Linked DNA regions of Agarilytica rhodophyticola. The protein of the gene in region 1 interacts with the protein of each later gene in a pairwise test. Links are inferred from orthologs where the notes say so. Each region holds a gene or a part of one and is shown in the gene's direction. Other genes may lie near its edges. The genes, in order: cysE and cysK.

Region 1 (15,851 bases):
TGTCGGCTTGATTTACAAAAAATCCACAGCACACCTCTTTATCATATGCCAACCCGCGCCGTTAGTGACAATGCAAAATTGGCACTGTTCTAGCAAATGCTCTAGTCAATGCTTTAACAGTAACTCTGATAAATGTTTTAGCAATAGCGATAACCAGTACCCCAGAAATTGCTATCTCGATAAGTAACGACATAAAACACGGAAAAACATAAACCTTCAAGGTCGCATGTTGAGTATCATCTTACGGAGGCGGACATGACAAGAAAATATTTAGGTCTTATTTTATTATGTGTATCTTTTAGCTTCAGCAAGCACGGCTTTGCACTAGCAAATCAAATTGGCAATGAGCCCTCTTTTCAACTGGATCACGCGCAGACGAAGCAGATATCTCGCTCAAGCATAGAAAATACCTTGTCTACTAACCCTATGGATCAAATAGGACATGGATTTATCATATTGGCGGTTGTCGGATTGCTAGTTATTTGTCGAAAATCCTAACGTAAAAATTTAAGCGCCTTAAGTGGATGGCGCTTACAGCGCTCTTATAGCAAAGAGTGGGCACTACAAACAGACAATCCAACCATTATCGTCGCCCCATGTAATTTTTCTTCAGATCATTTATAGAAGCAATTTGGTAGGTAAGCAGGCGGCAAATGAACAAAAAACAATCTGCGCACCAAATTAAAACAACACCTCTTAAATCATAGATTCGGTCTAGATCACAATTTACACAAAAACATTTTTTTAGGTAAATGTTAGTGATAATTTCCATTCAGGCATGTGTAGAATACGAAACTAATCGACAGTTGGCATGTCTTTGTTTGTAGCTGTGTTTAATAATATAAATTTTATAAAAATTAATAACGCTCTCAGGCATAAACATTTGAAAGAACGAATAGAGAGCACATCTTTATGGAAAAAAAATTCCCGTTTATAGCGGTAATCGCTATTTTATTTAGTGCTGCTTTTCTCGGCTTTATCTATTGGTCTAGTGTACAAAAAGACCAAGTCATAGATGGAGAAACCGAACAAAATGCACCTGCAATAGACCTCGGTAGCATACCGGAAGAGACTGCCGCTCCTCTTACGGATTTAAAACCAGTTGTCCCAGACTTATCCGATAGCAACAGTAGCGGCGGCAACGCAGAAGATGCCCCGAAAGAAACACAACAAGCGACTCCCAAACCAACACCTGTACCACTGAATGACAGCGACGCGCACATAAAAACTCAGCTGAAGGAGTTTTCTGAAGGCAATAACATTATCGCATTACTAACTAATGAAGAAATTGTCCGTAAACTTGTACGTGCAATTTATGGCGTCAGCGAAGGTCGTATTGTGCGCCAATATCGCCCAATAAGTTCACCCAAAGGCAGCTTTGTTACCAATAAAATAGGACAACAAACTGCAGTTAGTGAACAAGAATTGTATCGTATTTCTCGCGATAACTATGCTCGCTATACTGACTATATTTCGCTACTTTCCATAGTAGATAAAGATGCGTTAGTGTCCTTATATTATCTCTACCTACCGACATTTGAAGAAGCCTATAAAGAATTAGGTATTGGTACAGGCGACTTTCACACAGTATTGTTAAAAGCCATTGACGTTATTTTGCAAGCCCCTGACATACAGGAAGCCATGCTACTAACACGCCCAAGCGTCAGATATAAGTTCAGTGATAAAAAACTTGAAAATCTACCACCAGCTCATAAGCTAATGTTACGCATCGGCGGTGAAAATAGCGAAGCGTTAAAATTAGAGTTGCGCGAGATTAAAAAGCGTTTAACTAAAGCTCGATAATATATTGATAATACGCGCTACGGAGTTCATTGTGTGTATCAGACTAGCTTTTTTTTGTTTAGTGTTTTTATTCACAACCTCGGTTGTTGCTAAAGAGAGACTGATTGAGAAATCGGTATACGATGGTAGTTATCGTGGCGTAAATATTACGATGATTCGCGAGCTGTACCATTTAAGTGATAAGCACTTTCGCTTGCAAGCCAAAGCTAAAAGTTTTTGGGGTACAATCAATGAAGAAGAAGAGTTTTATTGGTTTGAAAATGGTGAAATCCAGCCCGTCAACTATCAATATAGTCAGAGCGTGCTCGGCGTAAAACGCATCCGGTCGATAGCCTATAATTGGCAAGAGAGTAAAGCACTTAGTATAGATAAAAAAAAGCAAGTTTCACTGTCTTTGGAACCAGGTATATTAGGCCCGATGACCTACCAGTTAAAACTGCGACTTGACCTAGCAGCAAAAAAAGAGAATTTACAATATAAGTTTATTAATCGAGGGGCAATTAAAGACTATATTTTTAGCCCGGTGCATACCTTAAAGATAGAACATAAAAACTCCACCATCGAAAATGCCCTCTATGTAAAAAGAACAAATGAGCGTTCAGATAAACAGACCAACCTGTGGTTTGATGTGGACAAACACTTTGTTATTGCCTCCCTTGAACATATTAAAAAGGGCAAGCGACACCGCCTGTTTATTAGTTCAACGGAACTCTACCCTCCTCTGTCAGGTACACCCTATGCCGACTTTTCACAGGCTCAATAGGGCCTATGCAGATTAGAAGGTAAAGTAAAACCCAGCTCCGGCAAAGTTATTTTCAACCTTATCCGTCTTATATTGATTAATTTCTAGAGTAAAACCAAAGTTGCGAGCAAACTGATAGTCAAAACCAAAGCCTAGTGCGTAATCCCGTCCATCTTCTATGAACTCACTTGTGGGAGACTCACCATCGGGAACAGTTTCAAGTACGATGGAGCGTTCTACTTCCCACGCAAACAGACCTACACGGCCGAAAACAGAGAGGTGCTTAAAAATAGGCCACTTGCCAACAAAAGAAAACTCGGCCCCCATGGGGGATAAAGTATCTTCCAATTCATTGGCATCGGGCATGCCGTCGGCAGTCCCAACATCGTAGCTGCCTAGGTCAACATAAGCCACTTCAACAGAAAACTTTTCGGACAGTTGGTTGCCCAGGTATACACGAAAGCCAATATCACTATCGAGCTCTGGAGTAGGGTCGTCTTCACCCACATTGGGGTTACTCGCCCCTGCAGTTCCACCAAGATACACTTGCGCAAAACAGCAATTGCTTATCAGAAGCGCCGCCATTAACGCCAGTTTGACTACATATCTCATTTATCCACTCCAACTCGTCCTATACGCCACAGCACTTATCAATGAAGGGCGATTTTATATGATTACGCGCTATCTTGCGATTATCGCGGCAACTAGAGCCTGCTAACACTAAACAATCGAATTTTGGTCATCATTGCACATATATGCAAGTGGCCTAGTTCACATGTTTTATTGGCAACACACACCAATATTAATAAACCAGCATTTTCTAAAAGTCGCCTATTGTGGTAATTTAGGCCGCCCAAAAACGAGCAGGGATAAGGTATTTGGTATACCTTGAATGTAGGGGCTTTTGACCTTGCATTATCACTACTGATAGCGCCTAAGACCTGTTCATACTAACTGCAACTTTATGTGATATTACGTCGTATATTGATTAAACGACAAACACTGTTCATATGAGAGAATATGGATTCTAAAAACGAAGAACTTGTTGCGCTTATTGCACGATGTGCGATTAAGGATCAGGCTGCCCTCAAGCTGCTATACGAGCGTGTCAGCCCTTATTTAAACGCTGTTGCATACCGTATTTTAAAATCGGATGAAATGGCCAATGACGTGTTGCAAGAAGCCTTTATACAAATCTGGCAAAACGCAGACGCATATCGGCCCCATATGGCAAAGCCACTAACGTGGATGACCAGCATACTGCGCTATCGCGCGCTGGATCGTTTGGACAAAGAAAAACGCTATCAACAACACATTCAGAATGATGATGACAGCGAAGATATTTTTAGCACAATACCAGCAAACTCAAAAAGTGCGCCAGAGTCGACGGTTCAATCGTCGCAAGTGAGCCAACACATTATGATTTGTTTAGGGGGACTTAGCGAAAAAATTCGAGAGAGCATTAAGTTAGCATATCTTGAGGGGTTTTCGCGGGAGGAAATAGCTAATAAATACGACACCAACCCTAATACAGTTAAATCATGGCTCAGACGAGGATCTGAAAGGTTAAAGAAATGTCTAGAAACGAAGATAGAAATGACGGCATAACCACGACGTCCCTCGCCTTCGAATATGTCTCAGGCATTTTACGTGGCGAAGAAAGGGATCAAGTGCAAACACGTTTGCAAAGCGACGAGTCACTGCGCGCCGAGGTACGCTTTTGGGAGGAACAACTTATGGCAATACAATCTCAAGAGGAACGCCCTCCCATGCCGAGCAGCTGGGATGCCATTGTTGATAAGATTAATGCACCCAAGCATGAGCCAACACGGCAACAAGTAAGGGAGCAAGAAAGCCAGAAGACAGGTTTCAGCTGGGCCAATTTCTGGCAGTGGGGAGCACCGACATTTGCCGCCATAGCATTAATGTTCGTGATGTTCGGCTATAACCCTATCACGTCGCAAACATCAACACCGAATACTGACTATGTTGCGGTGCTTACTGATAATAGCGGCAAAGCCCTGCTTACTGCGTTAACTGCGCAGGAAGGTAAAAGCATGTGGCTAAAGTGGGAAATAGAGCAACTCGATGAGGACAGTGATGCTCAGCTTTGGGCAGTATCCAAACGGGACGGGGAAATTCGCCCTATTACCGTATTAGAAAATACTAAGATAGAAAAACTCGAGCTCAGCGAGGCTAATTGGCGATTAATAACAGATGCCTCCTATTTATTATTAACCAAAGAGGAAGAAGGCGGCTCAGCGATAGATGAACCTAGTGATATATTGCTGGCAAAAGGATTTTGCGTGAGGTTTAGTCAAAGCTAATAGATACATCTACATTGTAAATATAACAAATGGTGAGCGCTTGTTAACGCTATTGAGTTTATCGCGCCGCCTCCCTTGATCTTCAGCACACGCTTGTTGTAACGTAGGCCGCTCTATAATATTTTGAGATTTCACTTATGTTACCGGTGAGCCTACAGTCATATGTAAGCAGAGATAGCAAGCCGTATATTGATGTCGGCAAGTATGATTGTTCGATAAATAAAAACCTTGTAAGACTGCTATTACAAAAAAATGTAGCGGCATTTTCTGTAATTCTGAAAGTTGCGGTTGTCTGTCTTTTTGCTCAGCTGTCTTGGGCCGACGAGGCTGTCATTAAAGATGGCAAACTACGTCAGTGCCTTGAAAAAATTGGCAAAAAAAACAATTGGCAAACGCCCAGCCAGTTCACCGAAGTTGTCTGTCACAATAAAAATATCGAATCATTAGAAGGTCTCTCTCACTATAAAAACCTCGTTAAGATTTCGCTACATAAGAACAAAATTAATATTTTCGATGGTAACAATTTTTCTGCTTTACGCACTTTAAATTTAGGGCGTAATACTATTACAACGATAAATTTACAGTCTTTGCCAGAATTAGAAGAGTTATACCTGTTTAAAAATAAAATAACGTCCTTGAGCCTCAAGAATTTGCCAAAGCTAAAAAAGTTAAAAGCGAATTCTAATCTTATTACTGAGTTCTCCTATCAAGCGCTGCCTGAGCTCAATAAAATTTATCTATTCGATAATGAAATGGAACATATAGATATATACTCTTTACCCAGCATGAAATACATGGATGTCAGACAAAACCCAATGCCTGATGAGCTATATGAAGAGATGGACGAGTTAAACGGTATTACAATATTGCACGATGGTAATGCCGATGACTGGAATTAAGCATCTTTTCTCACCTCGTACTTTTTTACAAAGCACAGTCTATTTTATAGGCACGATGCTGATAGTAAGTGACATCCAAGCCGCTGACCATAAGCTCGACTATGGAGTGCGACTGCGTCATGCAGACCTAAAGGATGGCGAAGTAGACGGCCAGGCACAATCGGCGCTTATACGTCTTAATCTCGACTCTTCATGGACATCAAATCTGTCTACATTCATAGAGCTGGACTACGTGGAAACAGGCTCTGAAGATGAGCACAGCGATGGCGCTAGATTTAATGGTCAGCCAGCGATTCCAGATGTCCCAGGCTTTGATCTCAACCAAGTGCTTGTGCAATACGACTTTACCAACGGTCAAATCAAACTGGGCAGACAAAAGATTAACCTGGATAACCAGCGCCATGTAGGTGCTATGAGCTTTTGGCAAAATGAGCAAACCTTTGATGCTGCACGCGTAGACTTAAATTGGCTTTCCAGTTCACAGTTCAATTATATTTATATTGCTAATGCTAATCGTATAAGCGGAGATGATGCGGATGAGAATTTAGATCCTAGCGATATCAACTTCGCCCAATTCGCAGGTCGCAGACCACCGCCAGCGTTGGGAGATCACGAGCATAATACACATTTATTACGTGCAGAATTTAACGAATGGGACTATTCAAAATTAAACGTCTATTCCTACATTGTCGATAACAAAGACGTACCATTAACATCCGCCAATACAGTCGGTGCTAGTTACGCATTTAAATACAAGCCGACCACTTTCCAATACCGTGTAGAAGCTGAAGCAGCAATTCAAAAAAGAACCGAAGCCCCGACCGAACCAACGCTGCCTTATTATAGATTTGATATTGGTGTGGGAATAAAATCCTTCGAAGTCAGTTGGCGCTACGAACAATTAGCATCCAAAAATGGCATCCCTTTTTTTTCGGTGCTTGGTTCACTACATGAATTTCAAGGCTGGGGGGATAGACTTAATGCGCCACCAGCCAATGGCCTTGAAGACAAATCTTTTCGAATCACATGGCGAAAAGCCCCATGGAAAATCGACGCTCGCTATCACAGATTTGATGAAGAAAGTGGCTCACAGGATCTTGGAGAAGAATTTGATATGGATATTACATATAAATTTCTAAAGAAACATTCGTTTATGCTGCGCTTCGCAGACTATCAGGCAAATGAAAACACTAGTCTAGGTATTGAAGATAGACGCAGAGCCATTTTTAGCTATAGCTATAATTTGTAATAGTTACTTAAGTTGCAATAGTAGTTTATATGTGCAGTAACAACTATTGCTAAACAAAGCCCAATGGGCTTATTGAGCATTTCACTCACCAACTTGTAGCACGCTTTATACAAATGAAATGCTCTAAAAAAGAAAGTAACTAAACTATAAGTTACCTTTGAAAGTGTATATACCACCGTCAATACCATCATTATCGCCATCTAGCTGACGACCGAAAATATCCATAACAGATGAAATTGAAGGATTATTTATTTGCAGCTCGATACTATCAACGCTATTCATATCGCCCAAGTAGCTCACATTTAATATATTGCCAATAGCCTGCACTTGAATATCGCTGCTACCAGCAAGAGTTTTGTTGCCTCCGCTAACAAGATATAAAAGCACAGTGTGTTCAGATAGTGTAGATGCATCTAGTTCAGCACTGGTTTGTACAGAAAAGGTAGTGCTACCTTCAGTTTCGGACAACTGTGTACCGAACACTTTTGTGCTGGTAGTTACTGAAGCCCCCTGCATTGCGCCATTAGCAATCCAGCTGCGTATCATAGCAATTTGCGCAACACTCAGTGGCTGACGGCCAAGGGGCATTCTCCCACCAACAATATCAGGTCCACCTTCGACTTTTCTGACCAGATAACTATCGTCAGGATTATTGGGAGTAACTCTCATAAGCGAAGCCACCTCCCTTGAAGTCACATTTACCAGGTTGTTAAAGCTAGTAGTAGCATCATCCAAACCCAAACCTGCAGACGGAGAAGCGCCACCATGACACTCAGCACATGAAGGAGTGAATATCTGATCCTGTATCTGCGCTAAGGTAGCGACAGGAGTCGGGGTAGGCGTTGGCGTGGGCGTTGGAGTAGCCGTCGGCGTCGGAGTGGGCGTCGCGCTGGCATCAGGGCTGGGGCTAGGTGTCGGTGTTGCCGCGGGAGTTGGCGTTGATGTGGGGTTATCAGCAAATGCATCGCCATCATCGCCAGAGCCTCCACCGCAGGCAATTAATGTTGATACCGAAAGCGTAACGAGAACAACTTTCGTTAACCTTAAGTGATTCAAGATAGTACTGGTCAAAGAAGATTTCATTATTCTCTTGTCTCCGATTGATGATGAATTAACAAATAAAAAGAGATACGGAGCGCCAAAAAGAAAGGTTGCAGCCCACTATCTATCATACTTTACACGCGATGACATGTTACAAGCCTTAAATATCGCAAACGATAAAACAATACAAAGCCTTTAAAGTATTCATATGATGCACTGGAATGACAGACACGAAAACATCTATTAGAGCCAAAGCCTTGTCTGCGTCACATTTTGACCCAATTCTAATAAGGGTCTCGTTCCGGCGACACAAACACATATTACAATACACTGCTTTCATACAATTAATGCAGTTTTAAGCTTGCCTTAAACTTGTTCACAGATAACACTATGGTTATCGTATTAAAGCCATTTATGTTATTCAGCACGAAATAATCACTAAATTATATGAACTTTGAAATAACTTTCGGGTTGAAAAAGGCATAATGACCCTAATTATTATATGGTAATGATGTATTGGAGTAGATATGCAAACAGGTCAAAAAACCGCTGTTTTCAGGCAACAAGACTCTATTTGGCAAGCGATATGCGAGGAAGCTAAGCATCAGGCAGAAGTTGAACCTGCCTTGGCTAGCTTTTTCCATGCTACCGTACTTAACCATAATACCTTAGAGGATGCGCTAAGTTTTCATCTAGCAAATAAATTGGCGAATCCGGCTATTTCGGCGCTGCAAGTTAGAGAAATTATTGAAGAATCGATAAGACAATCAGGTGATAAGACCGACTGCCTCAGTGAAGCGGTAAGAGCTGATATTGCCGCAGTATATGAACGCGACTCTGCCTGCGATTCTTATTTACTCCCCTTCTTATACTTCAAAGGCTTTCACGCGCTACAAGCCTATCGTGTTGCACACTGCCTTTGGCAAAATAAGCGGGAATCTATGGCTTATTTTCTGCAAAGCCATATTACTGTCACTTTTGGGGTGGATATCCACCCTGCGGCAAAAATTGGCAAAGGTATTATGCTTGATCACGCCACCGGAATTGTCATTGGAGAAACAGCAGTGATTGGCGACGATGTGTCGATCATGCAGGGAGTAACACTTGGCGGCACCGGCAAAGAAGCGGGTGATCGTCATCCGAAAATTGGCAAAGGTTGCTTAATTAGTGCAGGAGCAAAAATCTTGGGTAATATCACCATAGGTGATGGTGCTAAAGTAGGTGCCGGCAGTGTCGTCCTCAACTCAGTTCCCGCCCATACAACAGTGGTCGGTGTGCCAGCAAAAGCCATAGGTACACCTACTAGTGAATCACCAGCCCTAGAAATGAATCACGAAATACAGTGCGACAAGAGCAATAACAAAGGTTAACACCAGAGATTAATCGAGTTTATTTTAGGGCCTTTTAAAAGGCCCTAATTGCTTTTATAAGTGTTCAAACGCAAAAGCAATTGTCTGGTCAATAGATTGTTGCCCTTGAAGGCACATAAATAATCGATCAACCCCTAGAGCAACCCCAGCACATTCGGGCAACCCCGATTCTAATGCCGCCATAAATTTAGAATCTATTTTTACTTCTTTACGTCCAAGGCTTTTTCTTGAAGTAACATCCTGCTGAAATCGCTTAAACTGTTCTTCTGCATCCGTTAATTCCCAATAACCATTGGCCAGCTCCAAACCACACCAGAATAGTTCAAACCTCTTTGCAACAGGCACGCCTTGCTGGTTTTCAGTGACCCGGGCAAGAGCACATTGGCAGGCAGGATAATCATATACCACTGTAGGTTTTTTTAAGTGGGGCTCTACTTGATGACTAAATAATAAATCCAACCACGTACTCTTATCATCACCTTGCCAATGGACATTAAGTTGCTCTGCCGCAACTTTCTCAAGTTGCTCCGCTGTCGCGTAATGAGGATCAATACCTACCTTTCGCTCAAATATCTCGCCATAGGAAACCCTGTCAACACATTCACCCGGTTTTAAACATTGGATTAACTCAATAACTTCTTCGATCAGTTCTTTATCCGTATAGCCTTGGTGATACCACTCCAACATAGTAAATTCTGGATTATGACGTTTACTTACTTCATCGTTACGAAACGCCTTGGCCAAGGAATAAATTGAGCCAGAACCACCTGCCAATAAGCGTTTCATAAAAAACTCAGGAGAAGTCTGTAAATAATAGGGGGAGCCATTAACATCTAAATCTAGCGCACAAAGATGCACATCCGTTACGGTAGAAGCTCCTATTGCAGGAACATCCACTTCTATGATCTTCCTGCTAGCGAAAAATTTACGAATATTAGATAACAGTTGAGCTCGCGCAATTAAGGCGTCTCTGTCTAGTAACGACTGCCACATAATTGAAAATACACGATTGAAAATATACTGAAATTTTACATGTAGGATAAAACTCAGAAAAATGCAGGAAGCACTTTTCTGAGTATCGCAAATAAAAATGCGATGTTATTTACTCGCTCGACCTAAATATTCTCCAGTACGCGTGTCTACACGCACCACTTCCCCTTGAGAGACGAACAGTGGAACTTTAACAACGGCTCCAGTAGATAAGGTCGCAGGTTTGGTTCCGCCCTGGGCAGTGTCACCTTTCAAGCCGGGATCAGTCTCAATAATTTCAAGCTCAACGTGATTAGGGGGTAATACCGCCAAAGGCGCACCATTATATAGAGTCACCACTACTTTATCTTGCTCGCGCAACCACTTAGCACTATCGCTAACGGCATTCTTGTCGGCTTGGTGCTGTTCAAATGTATCTGGCTCCATGAAATGCCAAAACTCACCATCGTTGTAGAGATATTCCATTTCGACATCCATAACGTCAGCAGCTTCAAGAGATTCACCAGATTTAAAGGTTCGCTCCCAGGTTCGGCCCGTTTTAAGATTTTTTAGTCGCACTCGGTTAAAGGCTTGACCTTTACCCGGTTTAACAAATTCGTTTTCAACAATGGAACAGGGGTCCCCATCGAGTAAAACTTTTAAACCACTTCGAAATTCATTGGTAGAATAGCTAGCCATTTTGTCCTCAAAAAACTTATTAGATACACTGGAACCTGTTAACAGCCCCTAGTACTGTTGGAAAAAGCGCTAATGATACCTCGAACGATCCCTACATGGCAGACTAAAAGTTGGCAAGAAGAGCTTTCTGACCTAATAACTCAGCCAGAAGAGCTATTTTCACTACTGAATTTGCCTGCCGAGCTCTTACCTGCTGCACAAAAAGCACACACATTGTTTCCTCTGCGAAGCACCCGCGCGTATGTCAGCCGTATACAGCAAAATAATCCCGACGACCCCTTACTCAAGCAAATTCTGCCCCTTGGTGAAGAGTTAATTGAAACACCCGACTTTGTCGATGATCCTCTTGAAGAAGAGGACTTCACCCCTGTTCCTGGCCTGATACACAAATATCATGGACGTGTATTATTGATTGCGGCAAACCAGTGCGCGATTAACTGTCGCTATTGTTTTCGTCGTCACTTTGATTACCAACAGCACGCCTTATCACGTCAACAATGGCAACAGGCATTAGACTACATAAGCAACAACAAAGATGTTGAAGAGGTGATTCTTAGTGGCGGCGACCCTTTGGCAGTTTCTGACCGCCAACTTTCTTGGTTAGTAGCAGCACTCGCTGAAATTCCCCATGTAGAGCGCCTGCGCATTCACAGCCGTATCCCAATTGTTGCTCCTTCACGCATTACCGAAGAATTGTTGGCAACATTAAAAGACTCAGGTCTATTGGTAAGCCTTGTCATTCACTGTAATCATCCACAAGAGATTGACGAAGAGGTAGCAGCAGCCCTTACCGCCCTAAAGAATAGCGGCATCATTTTGCTTAACCAATCTGTTGTATTAAAAGGTGTCAATGATACCTCGGAAACCTTGATCACATTAAGCAAGAAGCTTTTTCAATCGGGAGTACTGCCTTACTATCTACATTTGTTAGACAAAGTTAAGGGATCATCACATTTCACAGTAAATGAGGTCGATGTCCTCTCGCTAAATCGCACGTTACTTGCTAATCTACCGGGGTATTTGGTGCCGAAATTTGTAAAAGAGGTACCAAATGCGCCATCTAAGGTTCCTATCATCTAAAATAAATAATATTGAAACCTCAGAAACATCCAGCTCTGGAATATAGGAGTGTGTAAATTAGTTCAATGATTGATATATGGAAACTTGGCCTTAGGTGCTCATCGGTATTAAAGGGAATAGTAATAGATGAATGATAATGTAAAGCCTAGCCAGTTATTGAAAATGATCAATTTACCACCGGCCACCCTACCACGCTTAAATTTTTGTGGTAGCAATAAGGCCAGTGGCGTAAGGGAGTGGGTAGACAGTTTACTTGCGACCAAAGTTATGCATACCAGCAGTAAGTTGTATCAGGCAATTCCAGAGGTATCAAGGCTTAAAACAGACTTTCAAAATCGTTTCGAGATTTTAGAGATACTCCGCCCGAGTATCCAATACTCCATTTTAGGTTTGCAAAAGAGCTTTTTGAACCAGCCCCTTATTCTGCCAGAGAGCGCGCAGAAGGCTGTTCTTGTGGCTCAGTCACTGCAAAAAAATATGATCGATGGCTATGTTGCTACGGTAATGCAAATTGCCCAGAATGGCCGCGCCAATAAACCTACATTAGATTTACTGACTAAAACCATTCACCGTGCGATTACCGGCATAGGATTATTGTTTTTTCGCAATTATCAAATATATGCTAGCCCACCGGCAAATATGTGGTCGATACTCAATATCTTGTATCAGGTTGCCAGTTACTACGACCTCACCAAAACACCAGTAACAGATATCACCCTAAAAACTACACGGGCGTTGAGCATAGAAAATGCCTACAGCCGTGTACTAATGCTCGCTTGCGCCAAAACCAACCAACTTAGCCAAGCAGAGATCGAACAAGCATATACCGCTTTTGAAAGTTGGTGCCAAGCAGTGTCGATTAATGCAGGCTTGAGCGATGAGAGCGAAAACTTTTTTGCCGTTGACCTACTTAGCAGTCAAGGCCCCATTTTCAAATCAAAAGTACAAGCACAAAACAGCGGGCGCTTTATTGAGCTTGATTATACAAGCTTACTTAGCCAACTCTCTAAACAGTCCGCGGCCTCCGAGGAAAACTTAAGCGCTGGCACCAAAATCACCATAGCGAAGGATTTTTCACCGCCACTACTCAATCACCTTATACAAACTTGGAGTAATGTTGCACAAAGAAAATACGAACGAAAAAACATCGAATCTCCTGCCGACGTGTCTATCGGGTTGACCGACTGTCATTTCTTTATCTGCAACGGCCAAGATTTTGACTACTTTTTGCGCAGCTCGGGCTCTCATGAGCCTCAGAAAATCTCCCGTTTTTCGCAAGGATTAACACCTGCGTCTCATTTAGATAATTATCAAAACAGCTCTGCGCCGGTATATCGTGTATCATTACAAAATAGCAGTGCGGGTGGTTACTGTATTTTGTGGCAAGGTGACATTTCAGCCAAGGTTGTTGCAGGCGAAATTATAGGCATAAAAGAAATTGGTAAGCGCACTTGGTCAATAGGTGTTATACGCTGGATGCGTCAATTAAAACAAGCATCACAGCTTGGCATCCAATTGTTGGCAAATAATGCCAAACCTTACGGTGTTGCACAAAACTATGATATGGGCGGCTACTCTGAATATATGCGAGCATTTTTTATTCCTCCTTCAAAATTCGGCCACGGCAACCCTACGCTCCTTACCGCCTTCGCTCCCCTTCAAGAGTTCGATAAAATTAAACTTATCGATGGTGAGCGAGAGTGGACAGCCAAACTCGAACGAGTAGTTTTTTCTACTAAAAACGTGCAACAATTCCGCTTTAGAAATTTGGATAGTGGCGATGCTCAAAATACAGGCTCAAAAGACACACAAAAGTCTCACCAGCCCAAAAATTTTGATTCATCATGGGAATAAGATAAATCACCCTTATCTTATACCTTTGGATACACAGAGAATTTATATTCCGCCATGTATGTATTCTCTGTTTATAATTCGTATTTACTAAGGTCTAGTAGCTTTCTTTAAACAATGACAATCAATAGCGCAACCAGATTACTTATACTCAACGACTCAAGATCTGAAGCCGAACGCCTAATTAGTATGCTGCATAATGCAGGCAGACCTGTGCGCGCTCAGCATATTGACAGCCCGGAAGCTCTCAGCAAACTTTTACAGGAAAAAATTTGGGACCTTATGATTGGCATTGATAACTGTGCCAATGTTCCCCCCGTCGAAGCCATTCGACTTATTAAACGTTTGAATAAAGATGTGCCGGTTATTTTACAAACCGATCGCGATGGCTCCCTACCTATTGTAGAGGGTTTGAAGCTCGGCGCTGCCGATGTTGTTACGCTAGATGAAGATCAGCATTTACTCTATGTCATTCAAAGAGAATTATCTAATCGCTCACAACGGGAAGAGCGACGTTTTTCAGAGCGACGTTTTAATGAGGTAGTGCGCAACAATCAACAACTGCTAGATAGTTCGAGGGACTCAATAGCTTTCGTGCAAGATGGCATGTTTTTATATGCAAATGAATCTTTTGCTGAACTTTTAGGTCATGAAGCGCAAGATGATATTGAATGCATGCCCGTCATTGATATTGTTAAAGCGGAAGACCAATCAAAAGTTAAACACTTTCTAAAAGAGTTCATGATTAAAGGCAGTGATATTGAAGCCACTGAACTTAAGTTTGTCGCTCAAATGAGCGACGGCACAGACAAACCTTTGGCTGTTGATGTCTGCAAATCCACTTATGAAGAAGAAGCTTGCATACAGTTTTTAATACGAGCTAAAGCAGTCAATAACCAAGAACTTGAAGCTCAATTAGAACAAATTAAAAATAAAGATATGGCCTCAGGCCTATTTAACAAACACTACTTAGTAGACAACTTGGACAGTGTTGTTGGTGCCGCTATCAATAAAAAATACAACAGCGCGCTGTTCCATATAGGCATCGACAACTTTCTCGATACTGTGCAACAAAAGTTAGGCATCGCCTCGATTGACGCTGTTATCGCTAAAATAGCAGCATTTGCTAAAACCATGGAAAAAGACAACGAAGTTTTATGTCGTTTCAATGAAGATAGCTTGATCTTGCTAGTACCTAAAACAAGCGCCAGCAAAGCGCTGGAACGCGCACAGAAAATGTGTCAAACATTGCGAGACAATATTATTGATGTAGATGGTTCTACTCTACAATTTAATTATCATATTGGTATTGCATTAATTACTGAAACCAGCACTAATAGTGATGTGCCCATTGAGCACGCAGTAAAAGCGCTCGACCTTATTCGCACCCTATCAGAAAATGACGGAACCATTCTAGCCAAAATTTATGAGCCCGAAGCGAAAAAACAAACCAAGGATGACATCCAGCACATGGTGCAAACAGCACTTAGTGCGGGTCGCTTTAAGCTGTTATTCCAGCCTATATTAAGCCTTAGAGGTTCTAACAAAGAGCACTATGAAGTATTGCTGAGAATGATGGATGAACAAGGCAATGAAGTTTCACCCAATGAGTTTTTAAGCACCGCGGCAAAAATTGGTGCCACCACAAAACTGGATCGCTGGGTCATACTTGAGTCAATAAAAATTCTTTCGGGGCATCGAAGCAAGGGTAATAACACTCATTTAATTGTTAACCTCAGCAGGGAATCGGTTCTCGATGCTACCCTACCGCCCTGGCTAGGGGTTGCATTTAAAGCGGCAAAATTGCCACCTGATGCACTA
Region 2 (15,231 bases), 1.2 Mb from region 1 along the record:
ATAACTTTTAAATATGCCTCACAGTTAGGTTTTTGGCGCTAGAGTTTTTATTGTATCGTACCTGTAAGAGTACCCAATAATGAGTCATCGCCGATACTGATGCCTTCGTTAGGGCTCGACAAAATGACTCTTCTAACACCTCGAAAATCGACGATTCGAGCCAATCGTGCTGATGGGAAAGCTGCAACTAGATCCGATTCTGTAAATGTTTCTTCGGCGATGTCATTCAGTGATACCCCATTTACGGTCCAGTCTCCAAAAGTCCAAGTAAGTCTAGTTGCTGTGTCACCTAGATAACTGATCTTTAATATCTCAGAATTATCTGCACTAATTTCTGCAAAATAAAAACAAGTATTTCTGACATCACAGAAAGTATTGTTCGGATCATTTAAATCAAACTCAGGCATAGTCGCGAGTACGGATTCGACTTCTGCCCTAGTATCACCTACAGATATTCCTATTGGTAGTGATTCACCTGGTATGACGACTCCTTGAGTGATATCTGCGAAGCTAGATTGACTAAAAAATAAAGACGTACCGAGAATGGCTGAAAAGCAAGTGTTTTTTATATTCATTTCTTTACTACGATTATTGTTGTGTGTGAGCAAATAATAATAAACAATTTTATTAAATTTAATATATTTATTTATTTGGAGTGAGATCTAATTACCATTATTGTGTCTCTAATATATTATTTTTTTTTGTATAAATCCCGTCTAGTTAAAATTGCTTTTTAAGTGGTGTGAGGGTTTTTAATATTGTCTGCTTTGAAAAATATAAAATTATTTTTTGTTAAGTTTTATAAATGTCATCTATATTTATTTTATTAATAAAATAAATATAGTTGTGCCAGCGGATATGCGACATTTTTATTTGTATTGTTTGTTTTTTATATCGCGCTATGTTTGGATTGTTGTGTTAGATGGATGTAGGTAATACTTCATTTTCCTGGTATAAGTTTGTTAAAACAATGAGTCTATAGAAGTTAAAACTGCAAGCTTATAAAAACTAAAAAATTTTTTTTGTTAATAAAAAAATCTAACTTGCTATTTTCTGTTGCTGTGTTTAAGGCACTAAAAGTATTTTGTTACAAATATCTTTAGATATAGATATGTATAGCCTTTGACTGTATATGGTGCTTATTAATAAAAAGCGAGAAATTGTCTTTTTAGGATAAGTCTGTACATCGGGTATTAATATAAATTGCGCTTGTTCATTGTGCTGGTGGGGTGTAATAGCGATTTGCTAACAAGCGGGCATATAAAGGTAGGTATATTCTAAAATGTTTGGATAAAAATGTTAACTTATTGTTGTGGTCTGATTGTTAGTTTTGCCTTATGATTTGCTCTTTTATGTACGAAGTATAGCCTTTCCGCTAGCAGGTAAAACATTATGAAAGCACAGACGATTTTAGAGACAATAGGCAACACTCCTCATATCAAAGTCCAGCGCTTATTTGGCGCTAAACAATCCGTGTGGATTAAGAGTGAGCGCTCAAATCCTGGAGGGTCTATTAAAGACCGGATCGCTTTGGAGATGATAGAAGCGGCAGAAAGAGAGGGTTCTCTAAAGCCTGGCGCCACTATTATTGAGCCTACTTCAGGTAATACCGGCGTTGGTTTAGCTATGGTGGCTGCGGTGAAAGGCTATCGTTTACTGCTGGTGATGCCCGAAAGCATGTCGATAGAACGTCGACGTTTAATGCTTGCCTACGGCGCTACTTTCGAGCTAACACCAAAAGAAAAAGGTATGGGGGGCGCCATTGCCAAGGCGCAGGAATTGTTAGAATCGACTCCCGATGCCTGGATGCCACAACAATTTGAAAACCCCGCCAATATTGATGCACATGTTCAGCATACCACCCAAGAAATCCTTAACGATTTTTCCGACGGCTTAGATGCTATTGTTACGGGTGTTGGAACCGGAGGACATATTACCGCTTGTGCGAGGGTTTTGAAGAAGCAATGGCCGAATCTCAAAGTTTTTGCTGTAGAGCCTGAAGCGTCACCTGTAATATCGGGAGGTTCACCTAGTCCGCATCCTATTCAAGGTATTGGCGCGGGATTTATCCCTAAAAACCTTGATACCGAGCTACTTGATGGCGTTATTAAGGTCGATGGAGATGATGCAAAAAATATGGCGAGAAGATGCGCAGCGGAAGAGGGGATGTTGGTCGGTATTTCCTCTGGTGCAACGCTGGCTGCGATTCAGCAGGTATTGCCTTCTCTACCTGACGGCGCTCAAGTGTTAGGCTTTAACTATGATACTGGGGAGCGTTATCTTTCTATTGAAGGGTTTTTGCCGCAAGAGTAGCTAACAAAGGATATTCTTATATTGTAAAGTAGGCATGCCGACCATGATTTTCGTGAGCATGTCTACTGTTTAAATAATTCAATGAATGCGTGTTTCCTCAACCAAAATCTTACACTCTTCGATTATTTTATTGCGATAAAATAATAGCTGCCATCGACTACCACCAATTTGTCGCCAAAGGGTAATGGCTCGGATAGCCGCAAGCAGTAACACGCGCACTTGTGCCGCAAGTCTTGGCTGTTGTAAATAGCTATATTCTCCCGTGACCTGAATGCGGTATTGAAACTTACTTATTGTATCGGTGTATATGTCAGCGATGTTCGACACAACATTTTCGTGGGTTTTGCCGAAGTGCTGTACTTGGTATTGTGCTTTTTGTAAGCGAGACCCAATGATGTTCATCACATCATTGCGCTTGGCTAAACGTTTTTGAATGTGAATAACACCCAGCATATAGCGCAGCGCATCCGCGTTTTTGGGATCTCTATGGGACTCTAATAAGCTAAGCAATATTTGTAAGCCGAGCCGCAATTGCTGGACTGATCCGAATACAGATTCAGTATTTTCTGGGTTTTGTTCAAATAAGCTATCTACCGCTATTTCAAATTCCTCACTCCTGAGATAGCCCGTTTTTGCTAATTGTTCTACTAAATTTATTGCTTGTGCTGCGCCAGCTAGAGCTATCGCAATATTTCTCCACGTTTTTTCCAAAATAAAACCTTAAGATTAAATTTCTTCAGCTTTCTGGATAATACCGCCACCTAGGCAAATATCACTTGTATAGAATACAACCGATTGCCCTGGCGTTATTGCTCTTTGTGGGGTGTCGAATTCCACACGTACATCCCCATTATCTAAATAGTGCAGTTGGCAAGCCTGATCTGCTTGGCGATAACGGGTTTTCGCCATACAACGCAAACCATCTTGTGGTGTTTGGTTGATCCAGTGCATTTGATTTGCAATCAAAACCTTAGCAAACAGAAGCGGGTTTTGGCCTCCTTGAACAACCAGTAAAGTGTTATTGTCCAGGTTTTTACGCGCTACGTACCAGGCTTCTTCTTTCGCACCATTAACCCCACCAATACCAAGGCCTTGACGTTGGCCAATAGTGTGATACATCAAACCTTGATGTTCTCCAATAACCTTGCCTTCTTCAGTGACAATATCGCCCGGTTGTGCTGGTAAATAGGTTTGCAAAAAATCTTTAAAACGGCGCTCTCCAATGAAACAGATGCCTGTACTATCTTTTTTGTTGTGTGTCACTAGGTTATTGGCTTGTGCAATTTCTCTTACTTTCGTTTTTTCCAACTGGCCAATAGGGAAAAGCGTTCGGGAGAACTCTTTGCTACCTACAGCATGTAAGAAGTAACTTTGGTCTTTATTTTCATCCAAACCTTTACAAAGTAACGTTTGATCTTCAGCCTTGCGGGTCTGTGTATAATGCCCGGTGGCAATAAAATCTGCCCCTAGACTATCAGCGTATTCCAGAAATACCTTAAATTTTATTTCTCTATTGCACAAGATATCGGGGTTTGGTGTACGCCCCGCTTTGTATTCTTGTAAAAAGTCCTCAAATACGTTGTCCCAGTACTGCTTAGCGAAGTTTGCTGTATGAAGATGTATGCCTAGTTTTTGGCATACAGCGGCCGCATCCATAAGATCTGTTGCTGCTGTGCAGTACTCTGTACCATCGTCTTCGTCCCAGTTTTTCATAAACAAGCCTTCTACTTGATAGCCTTGCTGCTTGAGTAGAAGCGCCGAGACTGAAGAATCAACACCGCCAGACATACCAATAATAACCTTGGTGTCTTGTGGTGACTTTTCCTGTGGCGACCTTGCTGTGGATGTCATGCCCTCAAATACCTCATAAAAACTGACCGCTTATATCCAATAATGAAACATATTCTAACGAAAAGAATAAACAATCTACCTTATTTTGAGGCTTTTTGGAGAATTTCAAATAGGGATACAAAGTTTTATTTTTGGCACGCCTATTCTTTTGTCAATATATTGATATGATTTGTGTTGTTTTATATGTCAGCAGTGATTGTAATGTTTTGATCGATTTCTGCAGGTATGAACTCCAATCTAGCCCTATCTCTTATAAGGAAATACCTTACAAGGAATAAGTGGCTGGCTTCATAAATTCGATATTTTGGCGCGAAAACCATTTTTGAAGTAGCTCTAGTGTGTTTTTATCAGAAAGAGTTCATTTTTAAATGTACTCGGGAACAGCTAGCTAACTACTAGAAGCTCATGTGATGTATCTGATGCACTCCATTAAAGAAGGTTTTGGAATATTAAGTCTTTTCTTTATATGAAAATGGATGGATTTTGAAGATTTCGGGAAGTATATCCGAACATGACCCTGTTCACTAGGGTGCAGACGACAATTTTTTGCTCTTCTCAATAAATCACTGGCGCCAATTTAAAATAAAAATAGCTTTAGGGGTATTAAGATGTTACTGAAATCCATACAGCAATATCCGAATGTACAGCAAATTGATTATAATATGCTTGCCGCAACAGGACCAATGCTAGACAGGGTATACTCGATGCGGTATCGAAGTTATAGCAGCGAAGGATATATAAATAGGAATAACTCTGAAAAATTTATAGATAGTTATGATGCTCTGCCCAATTGCACATCATACCTAATGTATCGAAATGGTAAGGCTATGGCATCTATACGTGCGTGCAGATATGATCCTAAAGAGAATATACCTATTCCCTGTATGGAGATCTTCAAACAAGAGTTAGCTCAAAATATTGGGCTGGACGTTCCTTTTGTCGAAGTCAATAAATTTGTTGTAGATCCCCGTTTTCAGAGGTATGGCGGCAAGCATGCGAGACTGATGCTGTTTTCATCTATTGTTGAGGAAACCTACAAGTACAATGTGCAAAATGTTGTTATTGCTGTTCGCCCTGAGCATGTTAACTTTTATAAAATGTTCTACTGTAAAACCATTTCAGATGTAAAGGCGTATCCACATCTTAACTTCGAAACAGTATTAATGGCATGCACAGATGTGGAGCGAGCGAGAAAGCTTATAATGTCACGTTCTAAGCGACTAGCGCAATCTAAGTGTGGACAATTTCATTAATGAACCAGTACCTAATTACAGCGTTGGTGGATATTGTATTAGGTATCATTGCCATTCGAAAACGAGATAATCTTGCAGCCAAGGCTCTTGCTTACATTTTATTTAGCGCAAGTGCGTGGTCGCTAGAGCTATATGCACTTAGCTCTCTTAATAATATAGATATTTTGAGTGTGGTATTCGGGGTTTTGCGATGGGGAATGTTTTTGATTCCGCCTTGCTTCGCCTTGCTTACATGGCGTCTGGTAGGGGGGCGCTCTCAGTTCTTTCTCAATGTTATTATTATTCCAGCATTTGCTTTTAGCTTGTTGCTGTGTATCACTAATGTGTTTGTTTTTCCCTCGGTTCTGACAGCGACAGATTCAGGTTACTTGCCCAAAATTGACGCTATTTACTATGCCTTTATTGCGTGCTTTTTGTGGAGCTTTGCCGGTGCTATAGGTTTATCTATTATTTGCTATCGCTCTGCTACAAACAGGGAGAAACAGCGGGTTAAGTGGTTGTTGATCACTATTAGTGTAAGCTTTATTGCCGGCATGTCTAATATCTTTTTTATGCCTCACCACTTTTATTTGTCCAAGTATATGAGTTCGCTAGCGCATATACTATTTGTTGGCCTATTATTTTATTCTACCCTCCAGCATCACCTTATGGACTTGCGCTCTGCGTTGGGTGTTAGTATTGCAAGAGGACTATTGCTCGGTATTACCGTCTGGTGCTGTTTCAAATTCACGTCTTTTCTCGAACCTATTAACGAGTCGTCTGGCAAAATTATTGTTTTTATAATGTGTATGGTTTTTGCGTTGGAGCTTTATCCCAGAGTTCTTCAGTTTGTATTGCCTAATACGCGACGTCTTTTTGCCAGTGATAGTTATGATTTTGATGAAACTCTGTTAAAGCTGCAACATGCGCTCAATGAGTGTGTCAATTTAGACGCTCTTGTTAATACGTTAGATTACTATCTTCTTCAGGTTGTTAAGATTAATAATTATTCTGTTTTGCTGGTGAAGCCAGATGCTAATACCACAACTTCAACCGTTGGGGCGTTTAAAGCTGATAATAGAGTTTCTATTATTGATGGTGATGATTCATTTGTGTTGTGCTGCTCGGGTTTTAATGGCTTTATCATGACCGACGAGGCGCAAACTGAAATTCAGCCGGCACTTAATAAAAAGCAAGCTATGCTGAGTTTTTGCGTTAAGCATGACAGTCATGTGATGGCGATTGTGATGATGGGCCCACTATTTGGACATTCCTACTATCGTTACGACGATATTCGCTTGTTTGAATGGTTACAGGTGGAGCTAGGGCAGCATTTTCATAGAATTGATCGCTTGGAAGAAATGCAAACGCAGCTAGGGCAAGCCAAGAAAACACTATCAATGCTTGGTGTAATGAACCATTATCATCACGATATCAAAGCGCCTCTGGCTATTATCGATGGGGTTTTGTCTAACGATATCTATGACAAGGAAAAGCAAAAAAACATTGTATTAGAGCAAGTTGAGCGGGGCTCTCGTTTGATTGCTACTATGGCTGGGATATTGAAAGGCGAGCGCAAACGTAAGGTGCAGCCTCTGTCTTTACCTGATGTGGTAAAGGATAGTGTATTTTTGTTTAGCCAAGGTATCGATGATATTCATTATGCTTTTTCAGATATTCCGAAAATAATGGGGGATGCGGATGATCTGAAAATTCTCGTTATTAATCTTGTAAAAAACGCGATGGAAGCGCGTCGTTATGGTGAGAGTCTGGTTTTAACAATTTCTACTTGGCAGACAGAAAATCATGTGTGTTTGTCAATCACCGATACAGGGGCGGGAATGTCTAAAGAACTGATTGCGAAACTATGGGACGATGTAAGTAGCAACAAAGAGCTTGGCAGTGGCATTGGTATGCAGGCTATTAAGCGCATTGCTGACGAACATCATGCGCAAATCGATGTTCGCAGTATCGAAGGTGCCGGAAGTGAGTTTATTTTTAAATTTCCCCTGTCAATAGCTGTCTACAACGATAATGTAGCTTCTATTAAGTCTTCATATACAAATAAAAAAGACCACGTCAACAAGCCGCTTGCAGGTTAGAGACTGATAACAACCTTTCTTATCATCTACTGAGTATATTTTATTGTTAAGCCATAAGTTCTAGGGGCTTCATAGAAGCCTCTAGGAATCTGCGCAAAAGATAGTCCACGACTTCTTAAATAAAGCTCATCTGTAAGGTTTTTGCCCCATAATGAGAAAGTCCACTGATCCCCCAGATTTAAGCCAAGATTAGCGTTTAAGGTATAAAAACTATCTAATGCGAATGCATCTGAGTTATCAGGATTAGAGAAGTAATCATCAGAGTAGCTGTAGTCTAAATGAAAGCTCAGTTCACTATTTCCCATAACTGGGTAGAGAACATCTATCGCAGAATAGACCTTAAGTTCAGGTGAATTTGGTAAATCATTGCCCGAGAAATCGTCGCCCGCACGATTGCCATTTTTAAACTCGTCAAACTGTGCATTTAGGAATGTAGCATTGAATGAGAAGTCCACATACCTATTCACACTGAGGCGAGTGTCAAGTTCAATACCTTGGGTAGTTGCTTCACCTGCATTGGTTAACAATAGAGTGGTAGCTCCATCTGCTAGAGCAAACTGAAAAACCTGGAAGTCATTAAACTTGGTTAGGAAAGCCGTTGTGTCAACTCTCAATCTGCGATCCAAGAATTCGGCCTTGTAGCCCAGCTCATAGCTTGTTGCAAACTCTTGATCAAAATTTATATCTTCCAGTGAGGTGACAAAGTCGGCATTCCAGCCACCGCTTTTCGCGCCCCTAGAAATACTGGAATAAAGTAAACCATTTTCGCTTAAATGAAAATTAATACCAATTTTAGGTAAAAAAGTCGTAAACGTTTCATCGTCTACAATACTGCCATTAGTAAAAAGCCCGGTTGTATCTTGGATGGAGTACGTGAGATCTTTTTTCTCGCTTTGTAGCCTTGCCCCTGCCGTAAGTTCTATTATTGGTGTAATGCGGTAGTTACCATGAGCATATAAAGATAGCGATTGATTTTCCAACATTCCTGGTGTTTGAACAGATGACAAACCACCTGTTGCTTCTAACTGTGTCGAGCCGCGTTGAGTTTCAATTTCTTGATATGAAATGAATGAGCCAATAACGAAGTCGAACTTCTCGTAACGGTCGGATACAAGCCTAAATTCCTGTGTCCACTGCTCAAATGCCTCATCAAATACTGTAAAAATTGCGGGTAGAGGAGAATAGTCTTCTTCGCTTAACTCCTGGTACTCACTCCGTCGATAAGCCGTTATAGATATAAACTGAAAGTTGGAATCGAAATCATAGGAAGAGTTAAGTGATCCTCCCCAGATTTTACGGCGCTCAAACTCTGGCGCATTATGGGCTACCTGTCTTGGGTTTGGTGTGAGACTAAAACCTCGAAAAGTGGGATCATCCGCAATCGCTACTGCATTAAGTCGATTCGCTTGATCTTGCAGCCAATCGAAGTTGGCGGTTAATGTCAACTTATCATTGGGTAACAACTGTACCTTTAGTCTTGAAGAATCTAAATTGGTCCCTTGTAACTTGCGATTAAGTGTAATGTTTTCAATAAAACCATCAGTTTCAATTGTATTTAATTGAATGCTGGTGAGCACTTTTTCGTTAATGGGTATATCTGATTGCAGCGTTAAACGATGATGATTGAAATTGCCTGCTTCTACACGGATTGTGTTGCTAAATTCTTCCTTAGGTGCTGCTGTAATAATATTAACTGCACCGGCGATAGTATTGGCGCCAAATAAGGTTCCTTGAGGGCCTTTTAATACTTCGATTTGTTTAATATCACTTAAACTTGAATCAAAGGCTGAAGAGCGACCAAGAGGTACATCGTCTATATAAACTACGACACGCGAGTCAACGCCAATATTACGTGAGAAGTCACCCACACCTCGTATAGCAATTTCTCCTCGTGTCTTTCTTCCTCCCTGACCAAAATTTAAGGAGGGGGTTGCAAACTCTATGTCGCCTAGGCCTCTAATATTTGAACTTTCAAGAAACTTACTGTCAAAGAGTTGAACTGAAACTGGTACCTGAAGCAGGTTTTCATTGCGCTTTTGTGCTGTAACAATTAGTTCTTCTAGCTTTAGCTCATCGTTGGCGTAACTAATGTCACTAATAGCGATGAGCGTGGTGGCTAATGTACTTAATATGGGTAGTGGTTTCACAATCTTCTTAACGTATATCTTTCTATTTTAATGTTTTAGCTTAAATAAGTAGCTCTTGTATTGGATGCATGCACAATAACTGCATCAATTCGTCAAAGACGCTATTAAATCATTAAATGAGTCGCGTTTTAGTGGTTTGTCGAGAAAACCGTTAAATCCACACCGTATTAATTCTTCACGTTGAGAATGGATTGGCATATTGCTTAAACCAATAATTAAAGTATTTTTATTGATAAAGCTTCTAAGTTGTTCAACTGTCTGAGGGCCTGCTAGCTCTGGCATTTGTATATCCATTAAAATGATATCAAATGTGGACGATTGGCACTCTTTAAGTGCCAGGCGACCGCTAAGTGCATGGGTGATCGTGTGGCTGGAGCCCAGAGCAGCTTCACCAATATCATGGTGGATATCTTCGTCGTCTACTAACAGAATCCGGTAGTTACCTTCGCGGGGTAAGGCGACAGACTCTTGTTTTGCTGCACCTTTGTCATTCGCCTTGTTGTGCTGAGCGTTGAGATAACTTTTGTACTGGACTAATGTACGTTGGATACTTTCTAAATTGCTATAGATCAGCTCGGGGGCTTTTTCTATCGCAGGCCGTAAATGCTCAGGTATCGCCTCACAATTCTTTGTCTCTAGCGTTTGCATGATCGCCTCAAAATATTGCTTGAGTAGGTCGGCATTGAGTTGAGCAATTGTTAAAGGCGTTGAAATATTATGCGCGAATGTGGCCGATACCGTGTCGATATCACTATCGGGATCAAAAACTATATGACTTTTGGCCATGCTTGGTTGCGCCTATATTAAAGTGATTAAAGCTTAATGCAGCCTGTTAGAGGGCATTTCTATATAGTCCTGATAGCAGGTCAAGCTTTTAAACCTTTTCTCAAGTAATGCGCAGACGTATTCCTGGTTGCCATTAATACGTTGAATCGGATAGATATTTTGGCTCCACGCTTCGAGTCTTTTTTCATCAAAAACACCATCTTCATTTTGAAAGAATGGCACATGACTGTGTTCTTCAAGGGTGCTTATGCAATCGCTAGAAGCTCCCTTTTCTTGTACTTCCTTGATTGAATTACGATACTCATCCTGCGTCAAAACGATAAGGCGACTAATTGTCCCAAATTTATCGATCAGTAAAAATCCCCCAGGATTAGTAACGTAATAGTACTCAATTGCGCCCAGATCCTCGCATAATTGCTCAAAATAGTCGGCAAAATCCGAATCGTAGAGGAAGGGGATTTGCTGTTTGGCATCGTGGCTGGAAAGTGGCATTAAATCGGTAAAATAACGGTTATTTAACGTGCTAACAATTGATGTTAGTCGAGTGGTCAGCTCTTCTTCACTTTTACCAATATAGAAGTCTATCAAATCACAATTCAATGCATGTATTGCTTGCTTTTCGTTAGCAACGCCGGTTAGCAGTATCTTTTTTGCATTAGGGCTTGATATCTGTGAACACAGATCGAGACCGTTAAGCTGTGGCATACTGAAATCCACAACTATTACCGATGGTTCGGCAAAGCGGTTCAACGTATCTAGCTTTCTGCAGATTTGATTTTGAGGTAAAACCAATTTACTAGGCGTATTAATATCAGGAGAAAGTGGTTCGCCTTTACTAAAGTTTTCGCTAAGTTTGAACTGCGATTCCACATAGGCAAGACCTTCATGAGGATCGCTGAAAAGCTTGAATACAGCTGGTTCTGACTTTAGGGTTAATGAATTTAGAAAATCTCTATTATCGTCTATATAAACCGTTGTGGTGGGATGATAATAAAGACTGATTTCAGGTTTTCCCATGTAAAAGTTTCTCCAGATGTATTTGCCCCGTTTGCAACTGAGAACAAACAGTTATTTTCGAGCAGACTATATTTTCTAAGTTTAACGTAAACTCTTATCTGACAAAACTCTCAAAGCATAAATAGGTGTTTTTGCTGTCTTTTTTTTAGCTTAAATGTCCTTTTTTTGTCCTTTTTGGCGTTCTAATAACACATCAGTGCGCACCTGCTAACGCATTTAACTTGCGTTGATAGCGAAGTTTGTATTCTTCTGACTCAGCTAATTCCATAGACTTCCTAAGTGCTTTTTTAGAATTCTCTATATCATTCTCATAATAGTACGCGACAGCTAAGCCGTGGTAAAAATCTGGTTCTAATTTGTGAATTTTAATTGCAGCCTTAAATAAAGCCACGGCCTTGTCATATCGTTTGGCTTCTAGCTCAGTGTTGGCTAATTTTTCCAAGTAGTAAGGGTTCTTGCGTGCATATTTTTCGGCTCTTTTGGCATATGCCTGAGACTTGGTTTCATCCCCTAACTCTGAATAGAGGATATAAATATTACCGATAGCGGATCTATTCTTGGAGTTGTATTTCAATGCTGCTAAGTAGGCTTCTTCTGCAGCTTTGAAATCACCCAAACGTTTGTATGCCACGCCTAAATTCGACCATACAAAATCAAGTTTTTTATGTGTTTTGATCGATTTTTTAAAGTAGGCGACGGCCATAGAGTATTTTTTCTGATTGAGGTAGGCGACTCCCAAGTTATTATAATATTCAGCTTTTGCTTGGGCATCTGTAATCATTTTTGATACCACTTTGCTATCGCCAATCTGGTCAAAATAAGCTTGGTTGAACTCCACCAGAACTTTCGCCCGAGGTAAACTGACCACCACATTAACGTGCCCTGGCACTTCATAAAAGCCGTCGCGTCGGCGCCATTGACGCTCAAGGTTTACTGTTTGATAACGGGCCCTTATTCCTACATATCGTGCGGTAGCGATAAATAAATTGGCCAATGAAATACAGTTGCCAGAACCGTTATAGAATGTTTCTATGGCTGACGCTGTGAAATATGCATTATATCGAATATTGTATTGGGCGGGATCATAGAGGAGAGTGTGTAGAGCTAGGAGGCGTTGTCTTTTGCTGGGGAGAACTTTAATTTTTTCATCGAGGAGCGTTTTAATTTCACTATTTAATGCCAATACATCGACATCTTCCACGATAATATTTTGATTTTGATCGGGTAGAGGCTCTTCGATGTTTACCGCTACCACTTGAGTCGCCATCAGCAGTAACAAACTCACCACCGGTGTGAATTTTACATAAGACATGGCTATCACCTCCAGGTTTATAATTTTTTTGAGCGTAACCCTGTGCTGACATAGATATATATTATATAGCCTGTTATATCTATCTCTTGTTGTCGTAGTTTACCTCAATTTATAGACTTTTGTCGCACCCAATTAGTTGCACTTAACTATTCGTTTTTTCATATCAGCAATCAATAACATCGCGATAACTTGAGTTGCGGTTGAGGTAGGAGCATGAAGCTTTTCGTCATAATAAATAAAAATGCAAGCCAGGGATGGCTTGCTCATTGGCCTTAGGCCAATGCGAATCGTCCAATGCCAGCAAAATCACACTTTTGCGTAAAGCATTTGGCGATGACTTATGACCCAAAGGCAGGAAGCCTTTGGTCATAATAAATAAAAAGTCAGGTATAGATTTTGCGATAGGTTTTGTAAAAGTAGGGAATACCGCCCGTATGCGTCAATAAAATGACTTTTACAGAGAAAGATATGGCTGAACCTTTTTTCCAACATTTAAAATCCTTACCTGCAAGCATGTCCGCAGACAATGCTTGGCAAAATGTTAAAGGTTTAAGCCGAGGTAATTTGAGTGTACCAATACTGCTATTAATGCTGCTTGGTATGATGATGTTACCTCTGCCTCCTTTCATGTTGGATGCATTTTTTTCTTTTAATATTGCTTTATCTATAGTTGTTCTTTTAGTAGCTGTGTACGCCTTGCGTCCACTAGATTTTGCTGTATTTCCTACCATTTTGCTAATTGCTACCTTACTGCGTTTGGCTTTAAACGTTGCCTCCACCAGGGTGGTGTTACTGCGTGGGCATGAAGGTGGTGACGCTGCTGGCAAGGTTATACAAGCTTTTGGTGAAGTTGTGATTGGTGGTAATTATGCGGTAGGTCTAGTGGTGTTTATTATCCTCATTATTATCAACTTTGTTGTCGTAACTAAAGGTGCTGGGCGGATTTCAGAGGTGAGTGCGCGTTTTACTCTGGATGCCATGCCTGGCAAGCAGATGGCTATAGATGCCGACCTCAATGCTGGTATTATCGATCAAGATGAAGCCAGAACTCGCCGCGCTGATGTGGCGGCAGAAGCTGATTTTTACGGTGCTATGGATGGCGCAAGTAAATTTGTGCGCGGTGACTCTATTGCCGGTATTTTAATTCTTATTATCAATATTGTCGGTGGACTTGCTGTGGGTATGGCGCAGCACGACCTCGAGTTTGCCGATGCTACGCAAAAATACGTGCTGTTAACTATTGGTGATGGATTAGTAGCTCAAATTCCTTCCCTTTTGCTGTCTGTCGCGGCGGCAATTATGGTAACCCGTGTTAACAGCTCTGAAGATATGAATCGCCAAGTACTTTCGCAGATGTTTGAATCTCCGAAAGCTCTAGCGGTAGCCGCTGCGATCTTATTTTTAATGGGGATTATTCCAGGAATGCCCCATATTCCTTTCTTAGGATTAGCAATTATCTGTGCTTTTTTGGCTTACTACATCCATTACCGTAAGCAAGTAGAGGTGGTTGAAGAAGGAGGCTTTGTTGGTAAAAAAATAGGTGGCGAACCACATGCTAAAGACATTGGTGGCAATGTCAGCCCTGCACCAGCACTTGAAAACCACGCGAGTCCAGCGCCTGCGGAGCAAAGTGAAGTGAGTTGGAATGATGTTCAGCCAGTTGACATCATTGGTCTGGAGGTCGGTTACCGTCTTATCCCTTTGGTAGATAAATCACAAAATGGCGAGCTATTAGGGCGCATTAAGGGCGTTCGTAAAAAACTGTCGCAGGATCTGGGTTTTCTTATTCCAGCCGTCCATATCCGCGATAACCTAGACCTGCTCCCAAGCGCTTATGGCATTACTTTGATGGGGGTGATGGTGGGAGAAGGAGAGGTTTTTCCCGATAAATTTTTAGCGATTAATCCAGGGCAGGTATTTGGTAAGCTCGATGGTGTTAAGACTGTTGATCCTGCGTTTGGTTTGGAAGCGGTATGGATTGATGAGAGTAAGAAAGATCAGGCACAAACCCTAGGTTATACTGTGGTTGATCCCAGTACTGTTGTTGCTACCCATCTTAACCAAATTATTCAGGCACATACCCATGAGTTACTCGGCCATGAAGAAGTGCAAAAATGGTTGGATTTACTCGCGGAAAAATCGCCTAAGTTGGTGGAAGAGTTAATACCCAATACTATTGGTATTAATCAGTTACTTAAAACCTTACAGTCATTGTTAAAAGAACAAGTTCCCATTCGTGACATGCGCACTATTGCCGAAGCGTTGGCAGCTAATGCAAGTAAAAACTCTGATATTAATACTCTTACCGCGATTGCTCGTGCCGCACTTTCCCGTCAGATTGTTCAGAACATTGTAGGACAAGAAAATAACTTACCAGTTATTACTTTGGATTCCGCGCTGGAACAGTTGTTGCTTCAGTCAGTACAGCAAGCACAAAAAGCTGGCGCGGGTGAAAATGCATTTATCGAACC

What was found.
Region 2: the proteins of cysE (region 1) and cysK interact in binary tests that used the Escherichia coli proteins (3 or more experiments, as listed by UniProt). The link is inferred for Agarilytica rhodophyticola from one-to-one orthologs.

Annotation. Positions count from the first base shown.
Region 1 is NZ_CP020038.1:1,499,311-1,515,161, reverse strand. The notes cover bases 7,712-10,509. They hold cysE (serine O-acetyltransferase), read left to right. Parts: upstream 7,712-8,588; coding sequence 8,589-9,431; downstream 9,432-10,509. Other genes in these bases: epmA (EF-P lysine aminoacylase EpmA), read right to left, coding at 9,486-10,424; BVC89_RS30110 (hypothetical protein), read right to left, coding at 7,712-8,103. In the rest of the region: BVC89_RS06430 (hypothetical protein), read left to right, coding at 256-498; BVC89_RS06425 (DUF3014 domain-containing protein), read left to right, coding at 913-1,803; BVC89_RS06420 (DUF3108 domain-containing protein), read left to right, coding at 1,835-2,566; BVC89_RS06415 (outer membrane beta-barrel protein), read right to left, coding at 2,579-3,157; BVC89_RS06410 (RNA polymerase sigma factor), read left to right, coding at 3,566-4,153; BVC89_RS06405 (anti-sigma factor), read left to right, coding at 4,120-4,872; BVC89_RS06400 (leucine-rich repeat domain-containing protein), read left to right, coding at 5,010-5,771; BVC89_RS06395 (alginate export family protein), read left to right, coding at 5,758-7,020; more of BVC89_RS30110, read right to left, coding at 7,165-7,711; efp (elongation factor P), read right to left, coding at 10,530-11,099; EF-P beta-lysylation protein EpmB, read left to right, coding at 11,172-12,179; BVC89_RS06365 (hypothetical protein), read left to right, coding at 12,306-14,033; BVC89_RS06360 (GGDEF/EAL domain-containing response regulator), read left to right, coding at 14,148-15,851.
Region 2 is NZ_CP020038.1:2,746,849-2,762,079, forward strand. What follows is about bases 553-3,352. They hold cysK (cysteine synthase A), read left to right. Parts: upstream 553-1,392; coding sequence 1,393-2,313; downstream 2,314-3,352. Other genes in these bases: BVC89_RS11695 (hypothetical protein), read right to left, coding at 553-575; hflD (high frequency lysogenization protein HflD), read right to left, coding at 2,392-3,024; mnmA (tRNA 2-thiouridine(34) synthase MnmA), read right to left, coding at 3,040-3,352. Outside these bases: more of BVC89_RS11695, read right to left, coding at 48-552; more of mnmA, read right to left, coding at 3,353-4,164; BVC89_RS11715 (N-acyl amino acid synthase FeeM domain-containing protein), read left to right, coding at 4,773-5,417; BVC89_RS11720 (sensor histidine kinase), read left to right, coding at 5,417-7,498; BVC89_RS11725 (TonB-dependent receptor), read right to left, coding at 7,525-9,645; BVC89_RS11730 (response regulator), read right to left, coding at 9,730-10,431; BVC89_RS11735 (response regulator), read right to left, coding at 10,465-11,448; BVC89_RS11740 (transglutaminase-like domain-containing protein), read right to left, coding at 11,642-12,760; flagellar biosynthesis protein FlhA, read left to right, coding at 13,229-15,231.